DNA from 4 places in the Clostridium ljungdahlii DSM 13528 genome. Region 1 is predicted to be linked to each of the others. Evidence: riboswitches for the same ligand, from Rfam matches in the RefSeq annotation. Region 1 holds a riboswitch; each other region holds the start of a gene.

Region 1 (8,318 bases):
TTTTTTACAACTAGTGGAGCTTCCATAACATTTTGAACAGCTGTCATATGTGGAAATAAATTAAAATTTTGAAAAACCATTCCCATCTTTGTAGTTATTTTTCGAAGCATTTTTTTGTCCTTAGGGTTTAGCTTATCCCCTTCTATAACTATAGTTCCACTATCTAATTCCTCCAGATGGTTTAGACATCTTAAAAGTGTACTTTTTCCTGATCCCGAGGCCCCTATAACTACGAGGACCTCACCTCTCTTTACTTTCACATTTAAATCTTTAAAAACTAAAAGATTATTAAAACTCTTAGTTAAATTAGACGCTTCTATCATATATTCATTTTTATCTAAATTTTCGCCATTATTTAAAATAGCATTTTCCATAAATCAAACCTCCACTTAAAATTACTCTAATTTCTAACTGTAAATAGCCAATCTTCTTTCGAATATTCCAAATACAGTTGTAAATACAGTTGTCATTATAAGATACAATATTGCTGCAGTTAAAAATACAGATATTGGATCAAAGCTGCTTGCATATATCTGCTGAGCTGACCTCATAAGTTCAACCATAGCTATAGTAGATACCAATGAAGTATCCTTCAATATAGATATAAATTCATTTCCTACTGGTGGTATTATTATCTTCCAGGTTTGTGGTAAAATAATTTTCCTCATAGTCTCTACATAACTAAATCCAAGAGCTTTTGCTGCTTCAAATTGTCCTTTGTTTATAGACTGTATTCCACCTCTTATTATCTCAGCCATATATGCACCACAGTTTAAACCAAGTCCTAATATAGCTGCGGTAAAAGGAGTAAGTTCTATTCCAATAAAAGGTAATCCATAGTAGAAGAAAAATAGCTGCAGCAGTAAAGGAGTTCCTCTAAATATCCATGTATAGAAACTTGATACTAATTTTAATACGATATTTTTAGACAATTTCAGGAGTGCCAAAAATACTCCAAGCATAGTTCCTAATATCAAGGTGATTACTGTAAGTTCAATTGTCATTACGCTACCCTTTAATAAAATAGGTAATATATTTTTAATAAACTCTATATTCACTTACTTTACCCACTTTCTTTTTGCATATACTATTTATATATATCTTCTCCAAACCATTTAGTAGAGATTTTAGACATTGTTCCATCCTTTTTTAACTCATCTAATGCTTTTTGTACTGCTGTCTCAAGTTCCTTGTCTCCCTTTTTAAATCCTACTCCCATAGGTTCATTAGTAAGTTTTTCATTAAGTACTGTATATTTTCCTTTCTTGTCAGGACTAGATATATAATATTTTCCAACTGGTTCATCTACTATAACCGCATCAATTCTTCCTATTAATAAATCCTGAAGTTCTTCTGTAGTCTTATCATATTTTTTAACTTCTTTTATACCTTGTAACGTTTGAACAACTTTTTCACTAGTTGTACCAAGTCCTACTCCTACTTTCTTTCCAGCTAAATCTTTTGAAGTCTTAATTGCTTCATTTCCGCTTTTAGTAACTATAATTTGTGCATTTTGTATATAAGGCTGTGAAAAATCTATTTGCTTTTTTCTCTTTTCATCAATACTAAGTCCTGATATTATAACATCAAATTTTCCAGAGTTAAGTGCTAAAATTATTCCATTAAATTCAGTACCTACAAATTGAGTCTTTACTCCCAGCTTTTTGCCTATAGCGTTTGCCATATCTATATCAAAACCTTTAAGTACGTTTTGGTTATCTCTAAATTCCATTGGTGGAAAAGAATCTTCAAGTCCTACCTTTAGAACTCCTGCTTTTTTTACCCTCTCTAAAGCATTCTGTCCTTTTTGTTCATCTCCGCTATTACTGTTACTGCTCCCACATCCTGCAAATAAAGCAGCTGCAAAAACAATTGTCAACATTACAATTATTGTCTTTTTTAACTTCTTCATTTTTTTTCCCCTTTTCTATAATTATTATTTTTAACTCCTTAGGTTAAATATATAAATAATTATACATTTAATATTATAATTATTCAATACCTTTTTTGTTTTTTCTATACTATTTTTATTCTGTACTTATACATATTTCTCTGTTTATTCAAAAATAAAAGAGGCTGCTTCAATAGCAACTTCTTACATTGCTTTGAACAGAGCCCCTGTTTATTACATATTCCTGTACTTTTCCATAGTCCCCTTAAACAATTCTGCCGTAGAAGGAGGACTATATGAAATAGCGTTTGCACCTGCTTCTATCGTTTCCTCTATACTTTCCTTAGTCCTTCCCCCTGTAGCTATAATCGGAATATCCTTATATTTTTCTCTTATTTTTCTCACAAGAGAAGCACTATTCTTACCCGCAGATACATTTAATATGGAAGTTCCCGATTCCATTCTCTTTTGAATATCATCTCTTTCAGATACTACTGTAACTATAATAGGAATGTCAATAGCCTCTCTAACAGCTCTTACAATTTCATTAGATGTAGGACTATTTAACACTACCCCCATAGCTCCAGTAAATTCAGCATTTAATGCTAAGTTTACAACCCTTTTTCCTGTGGTAAGTCCACCCCCTACACCGCAAAATATGGGTACATCAGAAGCTGTAACTAATGACTCTGTTATAACTGATTGGGGTGTAAAAGGATAAACTGCTAAAATTGCATCTGCATCTATATTTTTTATAACTGCTATATCCGTAGTAAATGCAAAAGATTTTATTCTTTTTCCAAAAACTATTATGCCGCTGGCCTCCCTTATTACACCAGGGAAATTTATCATATGCCCTCTAAGTACTCCTCTTATCTCTGGTACATATTTAACATCTTTTTTATTAATCTTCTCACCCATTTTTATATCTCCCAAAATCTATTTTGATATTGTCTCTCTTACATATTATTGTATATTAAACACATTAAATATTCCATAAAAATTATTTTTATCCGATGACTACCTGCTCTAATACTTCCACTTCTCCAAGTGGGAGTAAAGAGCAGCTATGTCCCTGGATAACGATTTCTAAGCATTAGGTGGAGTCAAAACTCCATCTGATGCCAAGAACTCTGTTTATCCTAAACTGAAAATAATTCTTCTGCTATCTTTACAGTTTCTCTAGCATCCTTAGCATAATAATCTGCACCTATCATATCTGCATAATTTTGATTTAATACTGCTCCACCTACTACAACTTTACATTGAAGCCCCTTATCTCTTATAGCATCTATAGTCTTTTTCATATTACTTACGGTGGTTGTCATAAGTGCACTGAGTCCTACTAACTTTACGTTATTTTTTATTATAGCATCTACTACTTCACTAATATCTACATCTCTTCCCAAATCTATAACTTCAAATCCATAATTCTCCAAAAGCACTTTAACTATATTTTTTCCTATATCATGTATATCTCCTTTAACAGTAGCAAGTATTATTTTTCCCCTGGATATCTTATTTTCGCCACTTTTAAGCATATCTTTCTTTATTATTTCAAAAGCTTGTTTTACAGTTTCAGCTGATTGTATTAACTGTGGTAAAAATATATCCTTGTTCTCATATTGTACACCTACCTCATCTAACGCTGGAATTATATAAGAATTTACTATATCTACTGCCTTCTTACTTTTCAAAAGCTTACAAGTTAACTCTACTGCTTCCTCTTCCATTCCATCAATAATGGTCTGTTTTAGATTTTTATCATTTTCACCTGAATTAGGAATATCGCTTCCCCATTTTGCTTTTTCACCTTCAGATTTACCGCTATATTTTTTTACATATTCCTTTCCTTCTTTATCTATGTTTGTTAAAACCTCAAAAGCTGAAATAATATCTTTCACGCCTTTGTCTGCTGTATTTATTATTGGCAAGTCAAGTCCTGCCTGAAGAGCAAGTGCAAGAAAAGTTCTATTTAATATACATCTTCTAGGTAGTCCATAGGATATATTACTTACACCAAGAGTAGTCTTTACTCCAAATTGTTCCTTTAGAATCTTTATGGCCTTTATTGTCTCAAGCACTTCCTTTTGTTGAGCAGATGCAGTTAGCGTAAGACAATCAACTATTATATCCTTTCTCTTGATTCCATAGTTTTCGGCAGTTTTGATTATCTTTTCTGCAATCTTTACCCTACCCTCTGCAGTATCAGGTATTCCATTTTCGTCTATAGTTAAGGCTATAACACAGCCTCCATACTTCTTTACTATTGGAAATACTTCTTCCATGCACTTTTTTCTACCATTTACTGAATTTATTATAGGTTTACCGTTATAAACTCTAACTCCAGCCTCTAACACTTTAGGATTTGGACTGTCTATATCTATAGGTAATTGTACTACTTTTTGTATTGCTTTTACTGCTTCTTTCATAGTTTGAACTTCATTAATCTCAGGTAGTCCTACATTAAGCCCAAGTATATGTGCTCCTTCTTCTTTTTGCTTCACTGCTTCTTTCTGTATAAAATTTACCTTTCCTTCCTTAAGCTCTTTCTTATAAATATCTCTACCTGTAGGATTAATTCTCTCCCCTATAAATTTTATCCTATTACCTAGGAACACAGTATCCCTGGCTGAACACACTGTGGTATAATTTTTTTCTTTTATATCTAAAGGTACTATATTTTTCAAACTTTTTACCATAGTTTTTATAAATTCAGGACTTGTTCCACAACATCCTCCAAAAAACCTAACTCCTTTTTTTGCCATAATCACTACATTTTCTGCAAATTCATCTGAAGTTATATCATAAATCGTATTTTCGCCATCATACTTTGGGAGTCCTGCATTAGGCTGAACTATAACGGGTATAGAAGAATACTTTAAGATTTCATCTACAATATCTTGCAATTCTCCCGGTCCCAAGGAACAATTCACTCCAAGGGCATCCACCCCCAACGATTCAAGCACAAATACCATAGTTTTTGGATCTGTTCCCATTAGAGTTCTTCCATCCTGCTGGAAAGTCATTGTACAAAATATTGGAAGAGAACTATTTTCTTTTGCCGCAAGAATAGCTGCCTTTGCTTCGTACAAATCAGACATAGTTTCTATTAGAATTATATCTGCTCCCGCTTTTTCCCCTATAATTACTTGACTTTTAAATAATTCATATGCAGATTCAAAACTTAAACTTCCTGTAGGCTCCATAACTTGTCCTGTAGGTCCTATATCAAGTGCTACTAATTTATCCTTTGCCTCTTCCTTTGCAATTTTTACTCCAGCTGTAATTACATCTTTTATTGTATAATCAGAAGAACTATACTTAAGTTCATTAGCACCAAAAGTATTTGTTATTATGATATCTGATCCTGCGTTTAAATATTCCCTATGTACTTTTCTTATAATCTCTGAATTTGTTATATTTAATGTTTCTGGAAGTTCACCTACTTTAAGTCCTGCTCTTTGAAGCATGGTTCCCATAGCTCCATCAAAAAAAACAAATTTGTTACTAAACTTATTTAATAAATCTTTAAATAACATTTGCTGCACTCCTTTTTCAAATACAAGTTTCATGTTCAAATTATTTAATCCATTACTTCTTGTATAAAATTTTAAACTTTAAACAAATTTTATACAATACATCTAAATTATTTAATATTGTATAAATATACAATAATATTATTTAGAATTAATATTTATTTACTCAGCTTTCGCTCACTAACTATTAATTTTTCATTTTTAACTATTAACTAAAAAAGCTGCCCTTCAATCAGAAAAGCAGCTTTAAATTTGACAAAATCAACTTTCCTTATCTTTCAGAATTCGTTTTATTCTGCAGGAATTAGCACCGATGCACTTTAGTGCCGGTTGTTGGGTTTCACTGGGCCAGTCCCTCCACCTCTCGTGATAAAAGTGCTTTAATATTAATACTTTAACTATCAATTGTCAATACTATTTACATGACTATTTTACTATAATTCGTAATATCAATGAATCTTACTTAGTGGGAAAAGCAGATATCTCAAATCTTTGATTTGATGATAGTCGCTTTCACAGAGCGCGTGGGAGTATTACAGTAGGTAGCCATCAGATAAAATTTTCTAAATATTTTTTTATTTTTCTATTGACAAACCTTATCTATGTCTGGTATGATTTTCTCAATCGAATACGGAACTTCTTATCCAGAGTGGCAGAGGGACTGGCCCTATGATGCCCGGCAACCTGAATGATCATTTTCATTCAACGGTGCTAATTCCAGCAGGTGTTAACCTGAAAGATGAGAAGCATGAAGATAGAATCTTCTTGTAACTTATCTTACAAGAAGATTTTTTTATTCTGCCAGGTTATAGAAGTTTCGCTCAAAATATTAAAAGGTATTAGGAGGACGAAAAAATGAGTGAAGAAAGAAAATTAGGATTTGAAACATTACAAGTACATGCAGGCCAGGTGCCTGACCCAACTACAGGTGCAAGAGCAGTTCCAATTTACCAGACTACATCCTTTGTATTTAAAGATGCCGATGAAGCCGCAGACTTTTTCCAGCTTAAAAAACCAGGAAATGTTTATGCCAGAATAATGAACCCAACAGAAGACGTATTTGAACAAAGAGTAGCAGCCCTTGAAGGCGGCAGCGCAGGCCTTGCTACATCTTCCGGACTTGCAGCAATACTTTACGCTGTATTAAATGTAGCAAGTGCAGGAGACAATATAGTTGCAGCTAGCACACTTTATGGTGGAACTTATGAATTGTTTTCAGTAACCTTGAAAAAGTTAGGAATTGATGTAACTTTTGTAGATCCCGATGACCCTGAAAACATCAGAAAAGCTATTACAGATAAAACTAAAGCAGTTTATGCAGAAACAATAGGTAACCCTAGAATCAATGTTTTGGATATAGAAGCTGTAGCAAACATAGCCCATGAAAACAAAATTCCTCTTATTATAGATAATACTTTTGGAACTCCTTATCTAGTAAGACCTATAGAATATGGTGCAGACGTAGTTGTTCATTCTGCAACTAAATTTATAGGTGGTCACGGGACTACTTTAGGCGGAATTATAGTAGATGGTGGAAAATTTGACTGGGCAGCAAGCGGAAAATTTCCTGACTTTACAACACCTGATGAAAGCTATAATGGGCTTGTATATGCAGATCTTGGACCTACAGCTTTTGCTACAAAAGCCAGAGTACAACTTTTAAGAAACACAGGCGCAACACTAAGTCCACAAAGTGCTTTTTATTTCTTACTTGGACTTGAATCACTTTCTCTTAGAGTAGAGAGACATGTAGAAAATACACGAAAAGTAGTTGAATTTTTAAGTAAACATCCAAAAGTTGCATGGGTAAACTATCCTGAACTTGATGGAAGTCCATACAAAGAATTAGCTAAGAAATACCTTCCAAAAGGGGCAGGTTCAATATTTACCTTTGGAATAAAAGGTGGATCTGAAGCAGGAAAGAAATTTATAAACAGCGTTAAATTGTTCTCCTTACTTGCAAATGTAGCAGATGCAAAATCATTAGTAATTCACCCTGCAAGTACAACTCATGCAGAGTTAAATGAAGAACAACAAAAAGCTGCTGGAGTTACTCCAGACCTTATAAGGCTTTCAATAGGTGTGGAAAATATTGATGACATTATATACGATTTGGATCAGGCTCTTGCAAAAGCTTGATAAATTAATTTAATTTGACTCCCATAATTTTTATATTATTTTAACCCATAAATAATGGGCTGACTACTAATTAATTAGTATGTCAGCCCTATGTATGATTTTAAATAGTTGAAAGTTGACAATTATCCACTATCAACTTTCAACTAAAAAAATTAAGTATACTTAATTACAATTTTCAATTTTCTCTATAATAGCTTTAGTAAATACAGTAGTAGTAGCATTTCCTCCTAAATCCTCTGTTAAATATTTACCTTCTCTAAGTACAGATTCTATAGCTATCTCAATTTTATTTGCCGCTTCTGTTTCACCTAAATAGTTAAGCATCATAACTCCCGAAAGTATTATAGCCGTTGGATTTGCTTTATTCTGTCCTGCAATATCCGGAGCCGAACCATGGGCAGCTTCAAACACTGCTGCATCTTCTCCTATATTAGCCCCTGGTACTAATCCAAGCCCGCCTATAAGTCCTGATGCCATATCTGATAAAATATCTCCATATAAATTAGGCATAACAAGTACATCATAGTCCTCTGGATTGAGTACAAGTTTCATACTCATAGCATCTACTATTACACTTTCAAATTGAATACCTTTATATTTTTCCGCTACTTTTTCAGCTGTTTTTAAAAAAAGTCCATCTGAAAGTTTCATTATATTAGCCTTGTGAACTGCCGTAACTTTCTTTCTTCCATTTTTAATTGCATACTGAAAAGCTGCCTCTACTATTCTTTCACTTGCCTTTTTAGATA
Region 2 (8,318 bases), 1.5 Mb from region 1:
AAAAGAGAATTGAGAAGCATAAACTGAGAAGAAATCAGAAATGGGAAACTTATGAAGGTTTTACTAAGTTAGACAAGGCTATAGAAAAATCCAGCAGTAAATACATAATGTTAGAATGTATAGGAACTATGGTAACTAATATAATTTTTCAAAAAAACTATGACTTTGACAATATTACATCTGATGACATAGAAAAATTAGAAAAGGATATAATTAAGGAAGTAGATAATATAATATCTTCTGTAAAACATAGTGACAAGCATATTTTAATTGTTACTAATGAAGTAGGATATAGTGTAGTGTCTGAGTATAAGCTAAGCAGAGTATTTGTAGATATTTTAGGAAGGGTTAATCAGTTTATAGCTCGCTTTAGTGATGAAGTATATATGGTAGCTTGTGGTTTGCCTATAAAGCTAAAGTAAATTATTTTTTATTAGAAAGGTTAAATGATATGAAACATAATAGAAAACTAAATATATTTTTGATTATCATAATTATAGTTTCTATAATTCCTTTAACTTCTTGTATAAAAGACAATGTGCAGCCTATTTCAAAAACTGAATATATGCTTGGTACTATATGTACTATAACGGTATATGACAATAAGCCTGAATCAGTTATAGATAAAGCGTTTGCCAGAATTAAAGAAATTGAAAATAAGATGAGTGTAAATAAACCTGGCACAGAATTGGATGCAGTGGCAGATGCTGCAGGTAAGAATTTTGTCAAAGTATCCAAGGATACATTTTATGTTTTAAAAAAGGGAAAATACTATTCAGAACAGTCATCAGGGGCTTTTGACATAACAGTTGGGCCTTTAGTTAAACTATGGGGAATAGGAACAGATAACGCTAGACTTCCTTCTCAAAGCGAAATAGATGAAAAGAAATCACTTATCAATTATAAAGATCTATTATTAGATGAAAAGGATAGTAAGGTAATGCTAAAAAGACAGGGTATGTCTTTGGACTTAGGTGGAATTGCAAAGGGATATTCTGCAGATGAGGCTGCAAGAATACTAAAGGAAAATGGGGTTAAACACGCCATTGTAAACTTGGGAGGAAATATTTTAGCTATAAATACTAATACTAACGGAAAACCATGGAACATAGGAGTACAAGATCCTTTTAAAACAAGAGGAGATCCTGCTGGAGGGTTAAATGTTACAAATAAAACTGTAGTAACTTCAGGCATATATGAAAGGTATTTCGAAAAAAATGGGAAAAAATATCACCATATATTAAATCCCTTTACAGGATATCCTATGGATAATAATTTAGCTAGCGTTACCTTAGTCACAGATGTTTCCATAGATGCTGATGCCATGACTAAAAATATATTTTATCTAGGAGTGGATAAGGGAATGGACTATGTAAACAAAAAAAATGGATTACAGGCTATATTTATTACAAAGGATAAAAAAGTTTATGTCACAGATGGATTAAAAGGTAATTTTCAAATTACTAATTCGAGTTTTAAGCTTATGGATAAAAAGTAACTTTATACATGAATGGCATGAAAAGGGTAGAAGTAGAATATATAATTGCTGCACATTATAATATGCAACTATTTGCAAGATGATAAATAATAAATAGCAAGGAATTATATATAAAACTTGATATATGACAAGTTTAGTAGTATTATGATGGTGACAATGTCTATTAGGTAATAATGTACTTAAATAATGAGTACAGGCTTGAATTTTATATTTATAAAGATTTGAGTATAAGGTAGTTCACTGTATAAAATATATTTAATGTAATTATAATAATGTAGGTGGAGGTATTTAATATGTCTGAAATAACTAAGAATATGACTATAGCTGAAATTATTAAAATGAATCCCAAAAATGCAGAAAGATTGATGACTTTTGGAATGGAATGTGTGACCTGTGGTGAATCTCAAGGAGAGACATTAGAAGAAGCTGCAAATGTACATGGATTAAATGCAGATAATTTAGTAAGGGCATTAAATGCACTATCTTAGAATTGGAATTTGTTAATAAAAAGTATATTAAAAAATTAAATGAATATATAAATTAAAAAGTGAAAAGTGAGGTTGAAAATTATGGCAAAGATATCTAAAGATACAACTATAGGTGAAATAGTAAAAATGAAGCCAGCATATGCTGAAACATTAATGAATTTTGGAATGGGATGCATAGGCTGTCCTGCATCTTTAGCAGAAACAGTTGAAGAAGCTGCTGCAGTACATGGCATTGATGTTAACAGTTTAGTTAAAGCTTTAAATGAAGTAGAAGATAAATAATAAAAAACATTAAAATAGATAGGATGATAAAATCCTATCTATTTTTGCATTTTGTTGTATCAGCAAGTCTACAGCTAGTACATTTATCATCGCAGGATTCTAGATGAATCATTACTTCCGTATTTTGAAGTGAGTGACTCATTTCGTTTTCTATGTCATCACACAATTTATGAGCATCTTTTATATGCATATCTTCAGGAAACACTAAATGAACATCCACATATCTTTTATTTCCAGATTTTCTTGTTCTAAGTTTGTGAAAGTTGCAGTAACCGGAACTGTATTTAGATATACAATCTTTTACAATACTGATTTCCTTATCAGATAATTTTACATCTACTAATGGATTAAAGGCTTTTTTTAGCAGACATAAGGCTTCCTTTAAAATAAATAAAGCTACAATTAATGCTATTACAGGATCTAGAAAATGCAGTTTTGTAATCCATATTAGAAAAAGCCCTACGCCAACTCCAAGGGAAGTATATACATCTGTTTTAAGATGAAGAGCATCTGCTTCTAAAGCAATAGAGTCATTTTTTTTAGCTACTTTATATAATCTTTTGGATACTAAAAAGTTTATTGCAGCAGAAAAAAACATAACAAAGAATCCTAGACTGGATGAGGATACTTCTCCTCCGCTTACTATCTTTTTTATAGCTTCTACTATTATCCATATGGATGCAGCAAATATAAGCAGTGCTTCAATTACACCGGATACATTTTCGAATTTACCGTGCCCGTAAGGATGCTCTGCATCTGCAGGCTTGGATGATATTTTAACAGAAAAAAACGATATTATAGCTGCAATTAAATCCATAGTTGAATGTATGGCTTCTGACAGGATACTAACTGATCCTGTAATTATCCCAACTATTAATTTCATAGTTATTAAACATGCATTAGAAATTATAGAAAGTCTTGCTGTCTTTACTTTTTCATCCATTTAAAAAACATCTCCCCTAAAATTTAGCAGTTATCAAATGATAAGAACTAATACCTATTATAATAGGACAAAAATCATTATAAGTCAATAGAAGACTACTTCGATATGTATTCTCAATTGATAAAGAAAATTGACTTCAATATAACCTAAATAATAGGGAAATAAACACACAATTTATTATATGTAAATTAAACAAATATGATTATAGGTATTCTAAGCAAAAAATCAACCTTATACTCCGGATATTTTTACAACCTTCAGCTCATTAAATATTTTGATAAGCCTAAGAAAAAAATTCTAAAAAACCTAAGAACTTTTGAAAACTCGTACCTCAAACAATTAAAAAGTTTTAAGTTTTTACGAATTTTTTTCTAAGACTTATATACAAAATATTTAAAAGAGCTTCACTATTGTAAAAATATGCCTGTGTATAAGTTGATTTTTGAGTTAGAGTACCCATATAAATCTATATAGGGCTTCTAATTGAAATTTAAACTTATACATAAAGTGTAATGACAAAATTGAAAGCACCTTTAAAAACTTTTTCATAAGTCTTAGCAAGGCATTTTAGAAAATCTTAGGAGATTAGATATGTTTAAGGTACGAGTTTATCTAAGGTTCTTAGATTTTCAAAATGCCAAGCTTTAGACTTGTCAAAAGCTTTTATGGTGCTAAAATTTGTCATTATATGCTTTGTATAAGGTAACTTCAATCTAGAAACTCTATATTTAAATTAAGAAAGTTATCCGCCTAAAGTTATATCCTGATCGTTATACCATTTTAGAGCATGTATTAAATGTTCCATTTTAAAATCAGGCCAATAGTCATCTATTATGTAAAAATCTGAATATACAGATTGAACTGGTAAAAATCCGCTGAGCCTTCTTCTACCACCCCATCTTATTATTAAATCTACTCTTGATATATCATGGGAATTTAGACTGGATATAATGGAATGTCTATTTGTAGTTGATAAATTTTTAGTTTTACCTAAATCCCATTCCCACCCGTAATTTACTAAAAAATTAACTTTTATTCCCCCTTTACCGAAATCTTTTCTAACCATATAAGGGAGAAGTTCTTTTGGAAACATAGGAGATTCAGAGTTTCCAACTACTAAAAGAGAAGCATTTTCTTTTGAAAGTATTTTTACAGCTTCTATACAAGCTTTGGTGAAGGCTTTAGCTTGAATTGATGGTCTTTTAGTATTATCTGTAGTGAATCCATAATAGGTTAATTCATTTATTCCTAATTTTTCACATAATTTAAATAATTCTATTCCAGGTTTTAGACCAAAACTATATCCTTTTTCTTTGCTTAACCCTCTTTTAACTGCCCAGCGCCTGTTTCCATCTGGAATTATACCTATGTGATTTGGCAGTGCCATTTTTACATCCTCCTCTAGTTTAAGTACTAATTTAAATTATTACCAAGAGTTGGATTATTATTCTACAATGAAAATTGAATATAAAAAACTAGACAGTTTTTTATATTATACGAGTAAATCCTTCTCCTAGTACTTCATTTACATCATTTACAGTAATAAAGGCCTTGTCATCTAAAACTTTTATATAATTTTTTAACTTTAAAAACTGTTTTCTGTCCAAAATGGTGGTTATAACTTCTTTATTGCTATTTTTATAGGCTCCTTTGGCGTAATAGATAGTCGCACTTCTAGATAGTTCATTTACAATATATTTTTTTATATTTTCACCATTGTTACTTATTATAGCAACTTGCTTATAGGAGTTCAAACTTAATATAACTTTATCAATTATAGTAGAGTTCAATATTACTCCAAGAATTGCATACATTCCTTTGCTTACTCCAAGTATTAGGGTTGCTGCTATAGTTATTGCGATGTCTGCCATTAGAACAGATTTGCCTATGCTTATTTGAGTGTATTTGTTTATTATTTTTGCAATTATATCTGTCCCACCAGTAGAGGCGTTTAAGTTAAATACAATTCCCATACCTAATCCACATATGAGTATGCCTAATATAAGTTGAATTAAAGTATCATTGCTGAAAGGCTTTATATTGGGATATATTTTTCCCATTAAAAGTACAAGAGCGGATATAGAAAAACTACAAAATATGGTCTTACCACCAAACACAGGTCCTATTACAATTATACCAATGGTAAAAAGTATAACTTCCATGCCCATCATTAAAAGGCCTATTGGAATATTTGGAAATATACTGTTTATAATTATAGCGATACCGCTTGTTCCTCCAGCTGCTATATGATTTGGAGCTAGAAAAAAATAAGTGCCAAAAGCTACGAAAAGTGAACCTACTAGTATAAGAAAAATATCTTTCAAATTTATTTTCATAAGTCAAAGCCTCCTATATATAATTTCTATTTAATTTCGTAGTTTATTCATCAAAAAAAGCACATAAAATCCAAGTAAGAAATTCTTAGATTTATATGCTCTCATTACACACAAATTCATTGTGAGAATGTCTTTTCAAATTTACTTCCAATAATATTATATAATGATAGATATTTTAATGTCAATATGATCTTAACGTCACATTATTTGCGGAATATGGGTTTAAATAGTATGCATAATAAGTGATTTCGTCATTTAACTTGTATTATTTAATTAGTAATATTATAATAAAATAGTAAAGTAAATAAATGTATAAAAGCTATTAAACTTATACAAAATTTATCAAGTTTTGCAGCAAAGCCTTATCAATGAATCTTACTTAGTGAAAGTGTTACAGTAGGTAGCCATCAGATAAAATTTAGAATAGTGGGTGATTTTTTTATGCAAGATGTGATTCTTACAGAATCAGGTAAAAAAAAGTTAGAAGATGAATTAGAATATTTAAAAACAGTTAAGAGGGTAGAAATCAAGTTAGCGTTGAAAGCAGCACGTGCACAAGGTGATTTAAGTGAAAATGCAGATTATGATGCTGCAAAAGATGATCAATCTATGACTGAGACTAGAATACAGGAACTTGAAGCTCAGCTCAAGAATGCAGTAATAATCGAAAGCTCTTCGGAAGCAGATGTATTCGATATAAATAAAACCGCATTAGTAAAATTTTGTGACGTAGATGAAACTGAAGAAGTTACCTTAGTTAGTACAGTAGAAGCAGATGTTAAGAATATGAAGATAAGTATAGAGTCTCCTTTAGGAAAGGCACTTTATAAACTAAAAGTAGGTCAAAAGGCAACTGTGGCATCTCCTGATGGAAGTTATGATGTGCAGGTTGAAAAATTATTGTAAAATAAGTGTGTTGAATGTTTTATTTTTATAAGTTAAATTGATGAAAATATGTTGACAAATAATTAGCAGTTTGCTACAATTTATTAAATTAAATATTAAGTTCTTATCAAGAGCGGCAGAGGGACTGGCCCTATGAAGCCCGGCAACCTGGATGTAATCCAACGGTGCCAATTCCAGCAGGTATTACCTGAAAGATAAGAAGTGGAAGAATATAAATCTTCCTGTAGACTTATCTACAGGAAGATTTTTTTGAGTATAAAAAATAATATTAAAATTTATTTGGACGATTCAATAAAGGACTTCGATTATGTTTATCCTGCAGCAGGATCTAAAGAATATGCACTTAAAATAAGTCCCTCAGAAATAAGTGAACTTACAAAAGGAGAATGGATAGATGTAGGAGAATAAAATATCTATGTAGGTATTTTAAGGAAAAATAAACTTATACTCCGAACATTTTTTACAAACACAAGTCCGGTTAAATATTTTGATAAGTCTAGATAAAAAATTCTAAAAAAACTAAGAACTTTTGAAAACTCGTACCTCAAACAATTCAAAAACCCTAAGTTTTTACGAATTTTTTACTAAGACTTATGTACAAAATATTTAAATGCACTTGTTTGTTGTAAAAATGTTCTTACGTATAGGTTTATTTTTAAGTTAAAAAACTATAAGATATTTATAAGTTCAACCTTCACTTTTAAGTTATATGTATTTTAATTTAAAACTACCTTTTCTTCTTGACGGAAAATCCGAATTTGCCTAGAGGTTTTGAATTTATAGGAAAGTATTCTCCGTGAGAATAACATATGAGATTAGCTTTTTCTAAATGTATTTTCCTCTTATTGTCTATTAGATTTTCATCTACGTGAACCGATAAAATTTCAGCTATAAATAAATGATGGCTTCCAAGAGGAATTATGCTTTTAACCTTGCATTCCATGTTAACAGCACATTCTTTTATGCAAGGAACAGATATTTTTTCACTTTTTTCTAATTCTAATTTACATTCTTTTATTTTATTAAAGTCTCTGCCAGATTTTACACCGCATAAATCTACAATTCTGGTTAAATTTCTAGAGGGAAGGTTTACTGCAAATTCCATTGTCTCCTTTATGTATTTATAGGATAATCTCTCTGGTTTTATAGCTATAGTAATCATAGGTGGTTTAGTACATGCAGTGCCTACCCAGGCAGCAGTGAACACATTTATATCGCTATTTTTACTTTTTGAAGTTATAAGTACTGAAGGTACAGGATTCAGCATACAACTGCCTTTAAAAAATATTTTAGACATTGTAAATCTCCTTTTCTATTAAAGTATTGCTTTAAAATCTATTTAATATGAGGTATTATGGTAAATATTATTATGATAAAAATTTTTGCAATTTTATATGTGTATATATAATTTAGAAACAATATTTTTAAATTACAAAAAGCCCCAAAACCCTTAAATTGAGACGTATTCCTTGGGACATAGGGCTTAATTGTTTTATTATAAGACGTTTAAATAGTATACTTAAAGTAAACTAATGAGATTTTTTGCTTTTAGCCACTTCAACGGAAACTCTTCTTCCCTGAAGTTTTTTACCATTAGTTTTTTTCAATATAATAGAAGATACTCTTTCTGGGACATTTATAAATGTAAATTTATTTAGTATATCTATATCACCTATTTCATAGGCTTCGACTGAAGATGTTTCACTTATAAATTTTAAAAGTTTTCTAGGAGTTAAATTATCCATTCTACCTATTGAGAGGAATAACCTAACATCTTTTTCATCTACAGTTAAGGAATTTTCCTTATAATCAAAGCTCAATTCTTTGTCAAAAATTATTTTCATAAGAGCAGCTGCTACGTCTAC
Region 3 (8,318 bases), 2.3 Mb from region 1:
ACGAAAACCAGCAAAAAAAGTGACCATGGCTTTGGACTATATATTATCAAACAGCTAGTTGAAAAAAATAATGGGAATATATATGTGGAAAGCAGTGCAGAAAACACTAAATTTTTAATAAAATTTAAGATAGAAGGATAAATAAATGGATGAACTTATAGGATCTATAGTAAAGAAAGTTTCTGAAACGAACCCACAATTTTCTGATTTGGAACTAAAAAAGATGGAATATGGATTGCTTTGTATTTTTGATGAAATAACAAAAATTATTCCGTATTTTATTATATTCTGGCTACTTTCACTTCAAAAATACTATATAGTTATTCTCATATTTTTCTGTCCCATTAGATTATTTTCAGGTGGATATCATGCAAAAACTTACTGGGGATGTTTCTTTATTAGCTTTATTATATTTTTAGGAATGATTATTATAGGTAAGTATATTTCATTTAATAGTATTATCTTAATACCATTATTAATTATTTCATTTATACTTGTTTGCATTTTTGCTCCAGTAGACAACGTTAATAAAAGAATAAAAAGTAAGGAACGAAGAAGGAAGCTTAAATACATTTCTATAATAATTACTTTTTTATTAATTGTATCATGCTACTTCATACCACATAGATTCTTAAATACTGCTGTAATATCAATTTTAGGTGCAGTAATAATGATGATGATTGGTAAAATAAATAACGACAATATTCCTAGTAATTAGCGAGCATATAAGAACAGTTTGAACATAGGCTACCACTTTTTAAGTGTTACTTTAAATAGAGAGATAACAGATACACTTCCTTAGAATTATATCTGCTATCTCCACATAACGCTTGTATGTAAATCTGAAAATAAAATTGATTTATCCAGGTTAGGGTTTCTATCAAAATACATATCAGTCCATTTCCATATAACACTTTTATAATCAAACAATATATCACTTTTAGCATCTCCATACTCTTTTGCAAGAAATTCTATGCTAGGAATTGAACTTTGCAATCTGTTATCTAAGTCATGAAACATATCAATAATGGCTTCAGCAGATATATCCATATAAGTCTCAATGTTTTGGGGTGTAGCCACAAGAAAAAGTCCTCTTTTACTAAGGTGAGGGTTCATTTTGTTTTCTATCATCTTAATCCATAGATACTCTGGTTTAAATCTATTTAAAGAATTTGACTCTTTTATATAGCCTGGCAGCTTAAGCAAATCACGCTCTCTGATAAACTCGTCCATTATTTTCTTTGCATTTCCACGATAATCAAGTAAGCGATAATAGGGTTCACTTCCTACTGCTTTTAATTTTTCCGTTAACACATCCATCTGTTCAACATTGCTTCTTAATAGAAATACTGAATCATCTTTTGGAATATTGTTTCTTGAAACTGCTTCCGAAAGAGCAAATAAATAATCAAAATAACCTTTTCTATGAACAAATCTATCATGAAATTCTCTATCTCCAAACCATGAAAAATTTACTTTTGTCACTCCGATGTTTTTCAAATTTTCTACCCACTCCTCAAGCTCAATGCCTTCTCTCATCTTTGTCCCATTTAAATTTACAAAACCTGCATATGGGTCAGATAACTGTTGATTAACTTTAATCTGTTCTGATAAGTTCCCATACTCCGCACAGTTATATACACATAATTGTGGTTGAAATCCATACTTCTCATCAATTCCTTTGAATTTCAGTGCTAATTTTTTTAAATGCTCAAAATCAATTTTAGAAATTTTATTATCACCAGAGCAGAGTAAACAATGGCTACACTTACAGTGACAATCAGCCATGTACCCATTAATAGTAAAATGGTCATCCTGTAATTTTATATACAAACCAATTTCCTCCCAGCATTAAATAAATTAATTGTTTATTAATAAAGTTACAATATTTCCCGATCATATAAAGTATAAAATATAACTGGTGCAGTAATGTTTTGGGTTTTAATCATCACATACCCTAAATATGCTATCAGACAAATTTGTAAATATCCTCTAAACATAAATGCAACAAATCTTAACCTACTTATAGTATCTATATATTTTTGTTGCTTTCTAAGTAATAGCTTATATTTACTTTTTCTTTTTTTAGTGCTGGCACCATTTTATTTTCCTCTATTTCACAGAAGTTTTTAGTTTGATAAATAAATGTTTTAACTTTAAATATAAGTATATATTGTGGCAATAGGTCCATCCATATAACCATAGGTAAAGTAGAAATGAAAAAAGTAGTATTGTCTTTTTAATTGATGAATAATACAAGAATATTATGTCTTAATCTATTATATATTAATTGTTTCCTTAACACATCTTAAAAACGAAAGATATATGAATAGCACAAGAAATATTGCGTAATCTGCAAATATAATTTTATTCATTTGTATTCTTGTCCCCAATATACCTGCAAATATCATACCTATTGGCATTAAAGCAGAAGATAGTGCATTTTCAAATGCAAATACTTTTGACCTCATATCTGAGGGTACGAAATTTTGCATACTTGTTTGCAATAAGGAACCCATTACTGCCAGGCATAGGCCATCAATAAAAAACATTACAGCGATAAAATAAAAATTTAAAGTCATGGAATAAATAATCATAGTACATGAAATTATAATTCCACTTATAATAAATACATAAAACTTATTTTCTTTTTTCATTTCAAACACAGACAGAATAGTATAACCCACAAATATTCCAAAAGTATTAATTGCCATTGCTATTCCATATAATCCAACTCCAAGCTGATTATTTATTTTGAACCAAGGTAATGTGAGAGTCATTGACATTGAAGCAAACAAGTTCAAAAAAGCAATGGTAATATAAATATACTTAAGACCTTTTAATTTATTTACAAGATGTATACCTATTTTCATATCTTCGATAAAATTTATATTTTTCAGGGATGATTTAATTTGTGGTATTTGAGCAAAGTACTCTAAAGTTGCCGAAAATAGAAAACTAAGTCCATTAAAAATAAATAAAATAGGGGCACCAACAATTTGGACTAAGAAACCACCAAAAGCATATCCTATCATATCATTTACTGAACTGATTGAAGAAAGTATAGAATTAGCCTTTAGTAATTTAGATTTTGGAATTATATCAGGTATACAAGAATTTATAGTTGGATAAAAAAAGCAACTGCATACACCTGTAATAATACCTGATATAAAGACCATCCATACTTGTAAAGAATCTATTATCGCTGTCATTCCAATAAAGAAAATAGTTATACCACTAATAACATCAGTAGTAATCAACACCTTTTTTCTATCATGCCTATCAATAAAAGTTCCAGCAAATGGAGAAATAAATACTTTAGGCAAAGTGATAACTGCTAAAAGTGTACCCATTAATGATACAGAACCTGTTTTCATAAGGACCCAAAACTCAAGTGCAATATTAAAAACATTATCTCCCAAAATAGATACTGCTTGCCCTTGAAATAATAAAGTAAAATTTCGATTCCATATTTTATCATTGAATTTTTTATTAATTTTGGAATTTTTAACTAAATTTAGTTCATTCATTGTATCTTTAACTAGTTTATCCATAATTCTCCTTAACCTATCATATAATCTTCTTTATAAATTTATCATTTATCTGTATGTTATACAAATAATAAATACTTCACAAGATAAGAATAAAGCGTACCTATCGCAAATTTACACTATATAAACATAATTTTTGCACTATAAATGTATCTATTTATCTTTATATCTGAATATGGAAAGATAATTTTAAAAAATAACTAAAAGCATTGTACATCAGCATCAATTATACAGTGTTTTAGTAAATTATTTAAGTTTAGCAACTGTTTCAATAGTATCATAAGCAGAGAGCGTACCTAGGTTTGTGTAAATCAGTGGGTACGTTCTCTTTTTTTATCTATAAGTAATATCACTTGATATAAAAGGTCTAATTAAACAACACTATTTTGTATTATTTTTCAAATACATGATTTTCATTAAAGTGAAGCTTTCATACTACAGGTCAATGCTGCTAAATTTTTAGCTAATTTGTTCTACTTACCAGCAGCAGCAGAAACCATTGCTTTTACATTTTCAACTTTTGCATTTGGAGGTATAGAGCATCCAGATGAAAGAATGAATCCATTTCCCATGTCTTTTATCAATTGAGTACTATAATTATATACTTCATCAGGAGTTCCTAAAACAAGTTTTGCAGCTTGGACATCTCCTTTAATACATATACTACCTCCTAACTTTTTCTTAATTTTATAAATATCAGTTGTACCATCCGTTTCAAAAACACAAGTACCTTTTGGAAAATCTTTAAAATAATCAAGCCCTCGTTCCCAGTTTGCATCAGCATGAAAATTAGCAGTTACTCCTGTCTCAATTATAGCATCGGTTATTTTTTTCAAATATTTCCATATAAACTTTTCCCATAGCTCAGTGCTGTAAAAATCAGGGCACCCACGTCCCATAGCTATAAATACACTTATAGGATCAACCGTTTTTTTAATAGCTTGCTTCATTTCTTTAATATTAGCATCAGCAATAATATCCATTACAGCCTGTATTTTTTCAGGCATTCTTCTCATATCCATCATAAATTTACTTAAAGTACGACCCCCACTCAAGTAATCAATAGGATGTGATATTGTTACGTTATTATAAATTGGATATCCCTCATCTCTCATGTTCTTATTCCACTTTGGCCCATTAGTTACTATTTCACAAAATACTGATGAGTCTACATTTATCCTTGCAGCAAAATAATCCTTTTTAAAATCTTCAAAGCCTTTGCTCAATATAGTATCATAATCATCTGTTGTCATTATTTGACGCTCATCAATCTGCCAGAGCATATCATCTGTAAGTTCCCGACCGGGAAGTTTTAAGTTAGAAAAAAATATTGATCCCATAAGTGGTGCAGGTGCAAAAGCACAAGGTACCGCATCAACATTACCAATTTGTTTTGATCCATCGAGAATAACTTTATTTGAAATGTCCAAATCTAAAGCAAAATCAGATAATTTAACACCGGTTGCCTTAGCAAAAAAAGAATCTCCAAATGGAATAACAGGTGTTCTATCTGTTTTTTCCAGTTTAATTGCCTTTTTTATTCTGCTTAAACGTTCATTGTACAATTCCTTTAAAGTATTCATAACATTTCCTCCTTTAATAAGAATTACATTTATGTTAATATTAGCTTATCATATATATTTTTACAGTTCATCCTACATGATGACTAAATTTTATATGTCTATTTATACAATATTAATATTTTTATACTCAAAAAAATCTTCCTGTAGATAAACCTACGAGAAGATTAATATTCTTCTACTTCTTATCTTTCAGGTAATGCCTGCTGGAATTGGCACCGTTGGGTTACATCCAAGTTGCTAAGCTTCATAGATCCAGTGCCTCAACCACTCTTGATAAGAACTTAATATTTAATTTAATAAATTATAGAAAATCACTAATTATTTGCCAACACATTTTAATCAATCTAATTTATAAAAATAAAACATTCAACACACTTATTTTACAACAATTTTTCAACCTGCACATCATAACTTCCATCAGGAGATGTCACAGTTGCCTTTTGACCTACTTTTAGTTTATAAAGTGCCTTTTCTAAAGGAGATTCTACTTATATTCATATTTTTAACATCTGCTTCTACTGTACTAACTAAGGTAACTTCTTCGATTTCATCTACGTCACAAAATCTTAATCTTACAAATTAATATTTTACAGCTTGTTTATAAAATCTATTAGTTTCTCATAGCTAATCTCTGCTATCACATAACCGCAGCAACCACTTTATAAGAAATGTCTCAAGAAGAGTGGATCACTTCAAAGAAATTATTTATAAAAAATCAATATTAGAACAAACTCAATAAAAGATGAAGCCTACTAAGGCTTAATCTTATTTACATCTCATGTTAAGGTTCAACCTGTGTAAAATAGCCATTCGTTGTTTTTATTATAATCCTAAAAGTACTGGTAATAAATAGCTTGCATAAAGTTTTTCCAGCCGTTTTCTACTTTTTAAAATAATAATAAAACCTGTACTCTAAATTAAGGCACAGGTTTTATTATTATTTGTCAATATATGGATTTATTAATAAAATGATAGTATTAAATAGGAATTTATTCAATAGGTAATAGCATATAATTATATATAGAACTTAGATCAACCCTCAGTTAGGCATATCTTTCTCGATATAATTTAATTATTTTTAAAATTTCAATAAATTCATAAATTATTATTTTTAATTTTGCCATAATTATGGTTTACTGTGATATAATGTATTTAATAGCAGCAAATCATGTTATGTAATTTACCTTCTCCCGTAATTGCTATATGAGTGGATTGCAGGTATAATGGGTTGACACAATGGGAGGAGGTAATATGAATGAGCTTTTTCTTTTTGTGCATTATAGTGCTTTCCATAACTGAAGTATCAAGTCTATGTATTTTATCAGTATTTTGTTATAAGCAAGATAAAATTAAAATGTTTTTTGAAAGCAAGACAAGTGTTTCAAAAGATAAAGTTTTAAATGATGTTAGGGTCGATGTAGATAAACCTAAAAAAGAAAATAGCAAGTAACTTCGGCTAAAAGCTACTTGCTCATATAAGTTTTTTCATGCATGACATAGTTTTGTGAATGTATACAGCTTCCTGCAATCCACTCAACCTTACATATTTACTATTATATTATAAACTGGACAAAAAATACACTATATAAGTAAAATTTATGTTATACTTTTACTATTTTTATGATAGTGCTTTAGGGAATAGATGTATGTTATCATAATAAAATCATGAAACAAATTATGGATATTTTAAAGTAACATTTCAAATTATGTTGATTAAAAAAGAAATGCTATTAGAATTTCTTTTTTTATTTTCTGAGGTATACGTATCATATAAAAAGTCAATAGGAACTTCCTTTATATAAGCTATTTTAAATAAGTGTTGGTATTAAACAGCAATAAAAGCAAAAAATCCAATGTTACACATGCCTATACAAAAATAATAGATTTAAAAGAAACAAAACCTATATTTGTATAATTATATAAATAATCTTTAAATTGGTAATTTAATTAAAGTATAGGTTAACTATAATATACTACATTATTATGATATTTTAAAAGAACTTATTGTTAGAAGCGTGTTAGTTGTTATATTAAATGATGCGATGATATTTTATATAATTGCTAAGCGTTCTCAAAAAATAACATTGCCTATAGCATTGGAAATCATAGCAGTCACATGTATTGCATTAGTAATTAATATTTGGTATTGTCTACATCGAAATGGGATAATATAAATATTCTTATAGATTAATCGTATATTACATTTTTCCCTTCATCACTTAACTTTTTTAAAGATGAAAGCATATGATTTATTTCTTCATCAGAATGTCTTTCCCATGAACCTAATTCTGCTATTATTTTCAAAGGAGATTTAGACCTATAAGAACGTGTTGGATTTCCAGGAAATCTTTTGTCAGTTAAGTTCGGATCATTTTCAAATTCACCTAATGGTTCTACAATATAAATTCTCTCTTTTGATTTAGATGTGGCTAATTCGGCACCCCATTTTGCAGCATTTAATGTTGCAGTAAAGTAAATGTAGTTAGATTTTTTATTTTGGTAATTTGATAAGTGTTGTGGTTCTAATAAATCTCCAGTTTTTAGTTCTGCTTTAGTACCATGAAAAAAGGGACCATTATCTAAAACATCTTTTTTGTCATTCATGCTAATACACTCCTTTTATATTTTTAAATTTGTGTATAATATTATACTATCCAAATCACAAAGAATCGATGAACAATAAATTACTCTTGCATCACAAGATAATAATTATCCAAATTAAAGTTATATATGTAGCTCTTATAGGTTTTTTATATGGTATATTAATTGGATTCCTACCTATTTTTCTAAACGTCCAGTGACTTCTTCCACTCTTAAAAGGTTTACCTACATAACCATAACTCTCTAATACCTTTTTCTTATAATTTGAATGAACAAATTGAAATAGTAATCTTTTGAAATTATAATTATATTGGTATTTATATATGTGATGTAACCACCATTTCCAGATTATCTATATTAAATCCACGCTAAGGCATAAATTTGTTAAGGAACATAGTTTCTACCCACATTAAGCCAATCATATCGAATAACAAAGTTTTATAAAAGTTATTTCAGATCAGTTTTAAAACTTTGATTTTAGTACTAGTTTTAAGACTAAAATCTAGCTATAGATCGACTATTTTAAAGGCTTAAAAAAAGTACCATGAACTTTCGTTATTAAAGCTAAAATCCTTAACGTGGG
Region 4 (8,318 bases), 240 kb from region 1:
AGGCCTACTGTATTAAGCACTTTATCTACACAGTCTTTTTCAGGAATTCCTTTTTGAATTCTATAGTATTCAAGATTTTTTTTGCCTGAGAGATAAGGAAAGAAACTGGGTGTTTCTATTATGCATCCTGTTCTCATTCGTTCTTTGTTTAATTCGTCTTTGCTAGTTTTTGAAAATAATTCTATTTCACCGTTATCTTGCAAAGAAAGACCTGTTATTATTCTCATAAGGGTTGTCTTGCCAGCGCCATTTTTGCCTACAAGACCGTATATGTCACCTTTACTTATTTTAATATTTACATTATCAAGTGCCTTGTGATTTTTGTATTTTTTAGTAAGATTTTTTGTATGAAGCACTAAATCATTCATGATATCAACCTCCGTTTTCTTGTTGATTTTATATTAGAACAAAATCAGCAAGATACACTAAAGAAAAACTTAAGAAATGATTAAGTTTAATCTTTCATCTTAAACCCTATTCCCCAAACGGTATGTATGTATTCTGTGTTCGAATCAATTTTAGCTATTTTAGAGCGAAGGTTGCTCATATGCACATTTATGGTGTTATCATCGCTTATAAATTTATCTTTCCACACATGTTCAAATAAATTAGCCTTTGTAAATACTTTTTTGGGGTAAGACATTAGAAGTTCTAGTATACAAAATTCCCTTATAGTTAATAGTACTTCCTGAGAACGTATAAAGACTTTGTGATTTTCTCGATCTAAGGTCATATTTTTATAGGTCAATATGTTTTGTTTTTCATTTGAGTTTGAAAATATCATGTACCTTCTGAGTTGTGCACAAACTCTTGCCAATACTTCTTCTACATCGAAAGGTTTCGATATGAAATCATCTGCACCTAGCTTTAAAACTTCAATTTTTGTTTCTTGAGCTGTTTTTGCAGATATTACAATGACAGGCATAGTTTTAACCTTTCGTATTTTTTCTATAAGTTTTTCGCCTGTAATGCCAGGAAGCATCAAGTCAAGTAAAACTAGCTGAAAGTCATATTTTTCAATGCACATTTCAGCTTCAGTACCTGAAAAAGCCCCGCGGACATTGTAATTATTTTTTTCTAGTATCTTGCACAATAACTTATTTATATCTGTATCATCTTCTACTATTAAAATATTTATATTTTTGTTCATAGGTATTCCTCCAGAGTTTTTGAGTTAAGACAATTATAACATTTTTAGATAGGATGTATTGACATAATAAATCGTCACGTCTATAATTAAAAGCATAATTGAATATAAATCTTGAACTTATCAAGAGTGATTGAGGGAACGGGCCCTATGAAATCCAGCAACCAGTACAGTGTATAATGGTGCTAAATCCTGCAGCGAGAGCTGAAAGATGAGAGAAATTTTGAGTTAACTAAGTCTGAGATTTTTCTCGGGCTTTTATTTTTTCTTAAAATTGATATGGGAGGTTAAATATATTGATAGATATTAATAATGTAGGCAAGAGTTTTAACAATAAAAGTGTGCTTAAAAGTATAAATCTTCATATACAAGAAGGTGAAATATTTGGAATAGTTGGTCACAGTGGTGCTGGAAAATCTACACTTTTAAGGTGCTTGAATGGTCTTGAAAGCTATGACGCAGGAAGCATAAAGGTAATGGGCAAAGAAGTGAAAGATTTAAAAGGTAAAGAAATAAGGACTTTTAGAAAAAACTTGGGAATGATATTTCAAAATTTTAATTTATTAAACAGAAAAAATGTATATGATAATATCTCACTTCCACTTGAAGTCTGGGGATTAGAAAAAAGTAAAATAAAAACTAGGGTAAAAGAATTGTTAAATTTAGTAGGCCTTAGTGATAAAGCAAAGAGCATGCCCTCCGAATTAAGCGGTGGACAAAAACAAAGAGTAGCTATTGCAAGAGCTTTGGCGCTAAATCCAAGTATACTACTTTGTGATGAAGCCACATCTGCACTTGACCCAAATACTACCAAGTCAATACTTGAGCTTTTGAGAAAAATAAACAATGAATTTAAAATAACCATAGTAGTTGTAACCCATCAAATGGAAGTTATAAAAGAAATATGTAGTAAAATTGCCATTATAGATGAAGGCGAAATAAAAACTTCTGGAAATGTAGAGGAAATATTTTTAAAACCAGGGAAAAATCTAAAGAAGCTGCTTGGAAATGATAGTTTACTTCCAGATGAAGGTATAAACATAAGAATATTCTTTCCTAAGGAAATAAGCCAGGACAATTTGATAACTTCTATGGCTATAGATTTGAATATAAAGTTTTCTATAGTATGGGGAAAACTTGAAAGATTCCGCAGTGATGTTTTAGGAAGTCTGGTTATAAATGTAAATGATAAAGACAAAGAAAGTATATGTAATTATCTTTCTTCAAAAAATGTTAACTGGGAGGTAGAGTAAACATGGGATTTAGTGAAACATTTCAGGAAATACTACTTCCTGCTATTGGACAAACATTTTATATGGTTATAGTTTCTACAATACTTGCAGTAATTATAGGATTTATACCTGCTATTTTACTAGTTGTAACTGAACCTGGTGGATTAAAGCCTAATAAAGTAGTATACAAGATACTGGATGCAATAGTAAATTTATTGAGGTCATTTCCTTTTATAATACTTATGATAGCAATTTTTCCTTTTACAAAGCTTATTGTTGGAAAAACCATAGGTACAACAGCAGCAATAGTTCCTATTACAATAGCAGCAGCACCTTTTGCATCGAGAGTGATTGAATCTTCACTTAAAGAGATAGATCCGGGAATAATAGAAGCTGCAAAATCGTTTGGTGCAAGTAATATGCAGATAATATTTAAAGTTATGATTAAAGAGGCACTTCCTTCTATAGTACTTGGCATAACTCTTACTGTAATAAGTGTAGTTGGATGTTCAGCTATGGCAGGTACAGTAGGCGGAGGTGGACTTGGAGATGTGGCAGTAAAATATGGATATTATAGATTTCAGACTGACATAATGGTATACACTGTAATAATACTCATAATTTTTGTCCAGGTACTTCAAACTATAGGAAATCTTATATATAAAAAGCTTAACAAATAATTATTTGTTGAGATCGTATTTGTTTGGTAAAGTAATTATTGTAGAGTCACTTTAAAAATACATTTCTCGGAGGAAATTAGAATGGCTAAAATAGAATTACCATACCATAAAAAAATAATAGAAGCTGAAATAAATGACAACAACTTACTTGGCATACTTGAATCAAAAGCAAGCGAATATAAAGCAGAGCTAGGACAATTGGAAATAGTAGAAAAAGCTCTTGACAATCCTATAAACTCACCTAAACTTGAACAATTGGCTGAGAATAAAAAAAGTATAGTTATAATAAGCAGCGATCATACAAGACCTGTTCCTAGCAAAATTATTATGCCTGCACTTTTGAGAAGAATAAGGAGTATAAATTCTGATGCTAATATTACTATACTAATTGCCACAGGCCTTCATAGGGCTACTACTAGGCAGGAACTCATAGATAAATATGGAGAAGATATAGTAAAAAATGAAAAGATAGTAGTACATGATGCACAGAATGAAGATAATCTGGTAAAAATCGGTACATTGCCATCTGGTGGTGAACTTATAGTAAATAAACTTGCAGTTAAAGCAGATCTTTTAATTGCAGAGGGGTTTATAGAATCACATTGTTTTGCTGGCTTTTCAGGAGGTAGAAAGAGTGTGCTGCCTGGAATAGCCTCTGCCAAGACCATCCTGGCAAATCACTGTGCGGAATTTGTAGCACATCCTTCTGCAAGAGTTGGAAATTTAAAGGGCAATCCTGTTCATAAGGACATGCTATATGCAGCTAAAAAGGCAGAATTGGCTTTCATAATAAATGTAGCACTAGATGAAGATAAAAGGATAATAAATGCTTTTGCAGGAGATGTGAATGATGCCCATGTAAAGGGCTGTGAATTTGTACATAATTTATCAAAAGTGAGTAAATTAGTAGGTGACATTTCTATTTCTACCAACGGAGGGTATCCGCTTGATCAAAATATATATCAATCTGTTAAGGGTATGGCAGCAGCTGAAGCCAACTGCAGAGATGGCGGCGTAATAATAATGGTGTCTGCTTGCAGCCAGGGCCATGGCGGCGAAACCTTTTATAACAATTTAGCTAATTTGAATACTCCAGAAGAATTCTTGAAAAAAGTCTCAAAAGTTCCTAGAAATAGAACTGTGCCTGATCAGTGGGCATCTCAGATGCTCGCGAGTATACTTTCAAAACATACAGTAATTGTTGTAACAGATATGTGCGACCCTAAAATAATAAAGAATATGCATATGCAGCAGGCAGATACTTTTAAAGAAGCTCTAGAAAGGGCATATGGTATTATGGGGAAAGATGCTAAGGTTGTGGTTATACCAGACGGACTAGGAGTAATTGTAGACTAAAAACTTAAAAAGGTTATTGTGTAATGAACAAAAATACATTATACAATAGCTTTTATTTTTTTGCATTTCATTAACTTTTAAGTCTTAATTTTCCGCAAAAAGATGTAAAAAAACTATTGCACATGTTTTCTATTTGTTATATATTATATATAACAAATAGAAAAGGAGGGACGCTATGTTAGTTCAAATAGATTTTGAATCGGAAATGCCTATATATGAACAGCTTAGGAGGCAAATAATAGAAGGAATAGCCTCTGGTAATCTGAAATTAGGAGAGAGCCTTCCTTCTGTAAGACAACTGGCAGAAGATATTGGAATAAATCTTCATACAGTAAACAAAGCATATAATGCGTTAAAGTCAGATGGTTACTTGAATGTAGATAGGAGAACAGGAGCTGTAGTAAGTGGAACATTCCCTGAAAGTACGGAGGAGTTTGACAAAAAACTTAAGGAAGAATTTACTTACTTGATATGCGAAGCTCATTTAAGGGGAAAAAAGATGGAAGATATTCTGAGTCTGTGTTCTGATATATTTAAGCAGTATATTAAAAAAGATAAATAACTACTAAGGTGGGTGAAATTAAATGAAAGATAATTTGTTTATGTGTATATATTTATTTTTTATTTTTGTGATAATACTCGTAATCAATATGTTGACTCCTAAATTTACAAGAAAAGAAATTGTATTTGGAGTGAGAATCCCTGAAGATAAGATCGATTCAGATGAAATTAAGCATATAAAAGCACAATTTGTAAAGAATAATTTAATTATAGGAATTCCCTTTATTATTTTATTTAGTGTGCTAAATTATAGTTTTTTAAACGTAGGTATGATTTTGTTTACTACTTTTGCCTTTGTATTTATAAGCTTTTTAATATATCTTATATCAAACAGAGCTATGAAAAATCTTAAGTCACAAAAGTTGTGGCTTCAAGGTAAGAAACAGGTTGTAACTGTAGACACTAGTTTTTCTAGAAGCAAGAGCAATATGCTTGTGTCAGCTTGGTTTTTCTTGATACCTGCAGCTATCATTATAGTAAATATAATTTTAGGATATATGAATTATAACTCTTTACCTTATAAAGTCCCTACACACTGGGATTTTTCCGGTAATGTAACGGGATATCAATTTAAATCCAGGTTTCTAATTTGGGAGATGCCAATTGCTCAGATTTTTAGTACTTTTATATTTTTTATAGTCTATAAGGGAATTGGATGGTCAAAACAGCAGATTAGTTCTATAGATCCAGAAGCATCCGTAAAGAAAAATAGTATATTTAGAAGAAGCTGGTCCATATATATGGTTGTCTTTGCTGTAGTGACCAATCTTTTACTAACTGTTGCTACTGTTCAGATGTTTAGAGTATTTAATGTGAGTAATACTTTTTCAATCATCATAATATTGGCTTTTGTATTAATTACAATTTTAGGAAGTATAGCCTTATCCTTAAAGATTGGACAGGGTGGAAGCAATATAAAATTTAAAAGTGATGATGAAGAAAAAGGAAAGTCCGGTTTTGGCGATAAAGATGATGATAAGTGCTGGGTACTAGGAAATAGTATATATTATAACAAGAATGATCCATCCTTATTTGTGGAAAAAAGATTTGGCATAGGCTGGACCATAAATGCAGGCAGACCACTTGGAATGGCAATATATATAGGAAGTATTGTGATTATAATTGTAACTATAATTTTTGCTGTATTTAGTGGAAAATAATAATTAGAATATCTATAGGAATTCTAAGTAAAAAACAACTTATACTTCGGATATTTTTACAACCACAAGCTCGATTAAATATTTTGATAAGCCTAAGTAAAAAACTTAAAAAAATACTGAGAACTTTTGAAAACTCGTACCTCAGACAATTCAAAAGTTCTAGATTTTTTAAAAATTTTTTCCAAGGCTTATAGACAAAACATTTAAATGAGCTTGATTATTATAAAAATATGACTACGCATAAGTTGTTTTTTAAGTTAGAAAATTCATGGATATTCTAATTGAAAATTATCATTATATACTTTGGAATAAATTCACCTTAAAACTATAAATCGCTTAAAGTTTCACATTTGCAAGTTGATGTGCTAAAATATTTTATATAATGATAAAATATAGTTAAAAATTGAAAGTTGAGGGCTATGAATGATTTTCTTCTATTAACACTTTGGAAAATTGACCTTTACTTTCAGCTCTTAACTTTATGTATAAGTTAACTTTGAATTTTGAGAATCTATAATTAAGAATTGAAAAAAGGGGGCAATTTTTATGATATCCAATAAAATGAAAGAACACGTATCTAAAAGTTCTATAATAAGGGCTATGTTTGAAGAAGGAAAGAGACTAGCTTCAATTTATGGGGAAGAAAATGTATTTGACTTTAGTTTGGGAAATCCAAATGTAGAACCGCCAGAGGCTATAAAAAAGGCAGTAAATGAAATCATATCCGAGGAATCTCCCAATATGGTTCATGGTTACATGAGCAATTCGGGTTATGAGGATGTAAGGGCTAAAATTGCAGAAAACATAAATAAAAAATACAATTTGAAGCTTACTGAAAATAACTTGGTAATGACTTGTGGTGCAGCAGGAGGACTTAATATAATTTTCAAAACCCTTTTAAATCCAAGAGATGAAGTTATTACATTTTCACCTTTCTTTGGGGAATATGAGAATTATGTAGATAACTTTGGTGGAAAGCTTGTAATAGTACCTTCAGATACAGAAACTTTTGAGCCAGATTTAAATGCATTGGAGCAATCTATAAATGCTAAAACAAAGGCAATAATCATAAATTCACCAAACAATCCTACAGGAATAATTTATTCAGAAAAGCTTATTAAAGATTTATCACAGCTTTTAGACAAGAAACAGGAACAACTTGGTACTAGTATATACTTAATTTCAGATGAACCCTACAGGGAAATAGCATATGATGGAGTAAAGGTTCCATACATATTGAATTATTATAGAAATTCTATTGTAGGCTATTCTTATAGCAAATCCCTTTCGCTCCCGGGTGAGAGAATAGGATATGTAGTTTGCAGTAGTGATATGGATGATTTTAAAGATGTAATGCCTGCCCTTAATGTGGCAAATAGAATTTTAGGTTTTGTAAATGCACCATCTTTATTTCAAAGGGTAATTGCAAAATGTTTGGATTCAAGCGTAGATATGAATATATATAAGAAGAACAGAGACTTACTATACAATCATCTTGTTAAAATAGGATTTTCTTGTGTTAAACCTGAAGGTGCTTTTTATTTATTTCCTAAGTCATTAATTGCTGATGACGTTGAATTTGCAAAGGAAGCAAAGAAATTTAACCTGCTAATAGTTCCAGGTTCATCCTTTAAATGCCCTGGTCACTTTAGACTTTCCTATTGCATTTCTTACGATAAAATAGAAAAATCTTTAGACAGTTTTGATAAGCTTGCAAAGAAATACCTCTAGAATAGAGTATCTAACTAAAAAATCAACTTATACTCTGGATATTTTTTACAAACTTCAGCTCGTTAAATATTTTGATAAGTCTAAGAAAAAAATTCTAAAAAAGCTAAGAACTTTTGAAAACTCGTACCTCAGACAATTCAAAAGTTCTAAGTTTTTATGAATTTTTTTCTAAGACTTATATGCAAAATATTTAAAAGAGCTTCGTTATTGTAAAAATATGCCTACGTATAAGTTGATTTTTAAGTTATAAATCCATATATAGATGGATAACTCTATAATTAAGTTTATCCAAATTGCCAGTTTCATTTAAATGATAAAGTTATAAATTCAACTAAGATTTATAATTAGTAATTTTGAGTAATTATAGTTTAGCTTTAAACTTTACGATCCATAAATCGTTAACTCTAGAACGTAGCCCTTCTAAATTGCTAATTGGGTTTTAAATTCTACC

What was found. A riboswitch is a leader RNA that binds a small molecule or an ion and turns the genes downstream of it on or off. The one in region 1 is predicted to bind S-adenosylmethionine.
Region 2: it holds a riboswitch for S-adenosylmethionine, as region 1 does, so the genes downstream of both, CLJU_RS22665 (YbaK/EbsC family protein) here and CLJU_RS03270 (homocysteine S-methyltransferase family protein) in region 1, are expected to answer to the same signal.
Region 3: it holds a riboswitch for S-adenosylmethionine, as region 1 does, so the genes downstream of both, CLJU_RS13610 (uroporphyrinogen decarboxylase family protein) here and CLJU_RS03270 (homocysteine S-methyltransferase family protein) in region 1, are expected to answer to the same signal.
Region 4: it holds a riboswitch for S-adenosylmethionine, as region 1 does, so the genes downstream of both, CLJU_RS02250 (methionine ABC transporter ATP-binding protein) here and CLJU_RS03270 (homocysteine S-methyltransferase family protein) in region 1, are expected to answer to the same signal.

What each region holds. Positions count from the first base shown of each region.
Region 1 covers NC_014328.1:730,433-738,750, reverse strand. The annotation lists gene CLJU_RS03290 (amino acid ABC transporter ATP-binding protein) at 1-374, opposite strand, end outside; gene ehuC (ectoine/hydroxyectoine ABC transporter permease subunit EhuC) at 408-1,058, opposite strand; gene CLJU_RS03280 (ABC transporter substrate-binding protein) at 1,088-1,912, opposite strand; gene CLJU_RS03275 (beta/alpha barrel domain-containing protein) at 2,126-2,812, opposite strand; gene CLJU_RS03270 (homocysteine S-methyltransferase family protein) at 3,034-5,433, opposite strand; SAM riboswitch class I at 5,699-5,806, opposite strand; SAM riboswitch class I at 6,068-6,176, shown strand; gene CLJU_RS03265 (O-acetylhomoserine aminocarboxypropyltransferase/cysteine synthase family protein) at 6,286-7,569, shown strand; gene CLJU_RS03260 (isocitrate/isopropylmalate dehydrogenase family protein) at 7,732-8,318, opposite strand, start outside.
Region 2 covers NC_014328.1:3,864,815-3,873,132, reverse strand. The annotation lists gene cobU (bifunctional adenosylcobinamide kinase/adenosylcobinamide-phosphate guanylyltransferase) at 1-422, shown strand, start outside; gene CLJU_RS17485 (FAD:protein FMN transferase) at 452-1,498, shown strand; gene CLJU_RS17480 (DUF1858 domain-containing protein) at 1,792-1,986, shown strand; gene CLJU_RS17475 (DUF1858 domain-containing protein) at 2,068-2,268, shown strand; gene CLJU_RS17470 (cation diffusion facilitator family transporter) at 2,303-3,211, opposite strand; gene CLJU_RS17465 (undecaprenyl diphosphate synthase family protein) at 3,954-4,598, opposite strand; gene CLJU_RS17460 (YitT family protein) at 4,699-5,547, opposite strand; gene greA (transcription elongation factor GreA) at 5,989-6,453, shown strand; SAM riboswitch class I at 6,554-6,654, shown strand; gene CLJU_RS22665 (YbaK/EbsC family protein) at 6,703-6,861, shown strand; gene CLJU_RS17450 (flavin reductase family protein) at 7,181-7,750, opposite strand; gene CLJU_RS17445 (DEAD/DEAH box helicase) at 7,983-8,318, opposite strand, start outside.
Region 3 covers NC_014328.1:3,042,460-3,050,777, forward strand. The annotation lists gene CLJU_RS13590 (sensor histidine kinase) at 1-141, shown strand, start outside; gene CLJU_RS13595 (accessory gene regulator B family protein) at 146-718, shown strand; gene CLJU_RS13600 (hypothetical protein) at 814-1,833, opposite strand; gene CLJU_RS21715 (MFS transporter) at 2,280-3,554, opposite strand; gene CLJU_RS13610 (uroporphyrinogen decarboxylase family protein) at 4,025-5,134, opposite strand; SAM riboswitch class I at 5,314-5,414, opposite strand; partial or broken gene CLJU_RS23350 (transcription elongation factor GreA) at 5,515-5,577, opposite strand; gene CLJU_RS13615 (hypothetical protein) at 6,390-6,584, shown strand; gene arr (NAD(+)--rifampin ADP-ribosyltransferase) at 7,322-7,738, opposite strand.
Region 4 covers NC_014328.1:488,604-496,921, forward strand. The annotation lists gene CLJU_RS02240 (ATP-binding cassette domain-containing protein) at 1-368, opposite strand, end outside; gene CLJU_RS02245 (response regulator transcription factor) at 455-1,150, opposite strand; SAM riboswitch class I at 1,265-1,365, shown strand; gene CLJU_RS02250 (methionine ABC transporter ATP-binding protein) at 1,444-2,400, shown strand; gene CLJU_RS02255 (methionine ABC transporter permease) at 2,403-3,059, shown strand; gene larA (nickel-dependent lactate racemase) at 3,141-4,415, shown strand; gene CLJU_RS02265 (GntR family transcriptional regulator) at 4,591-4,977, shown strand; gene CLJU_RS02270 (DUF1648 domain-containing protein) at 5,000-6,136, shown strand; gene CLJU_RS02275 (pyridoxal phosphate-dependent aminotransferase) at 6,683-7,867, shown strand.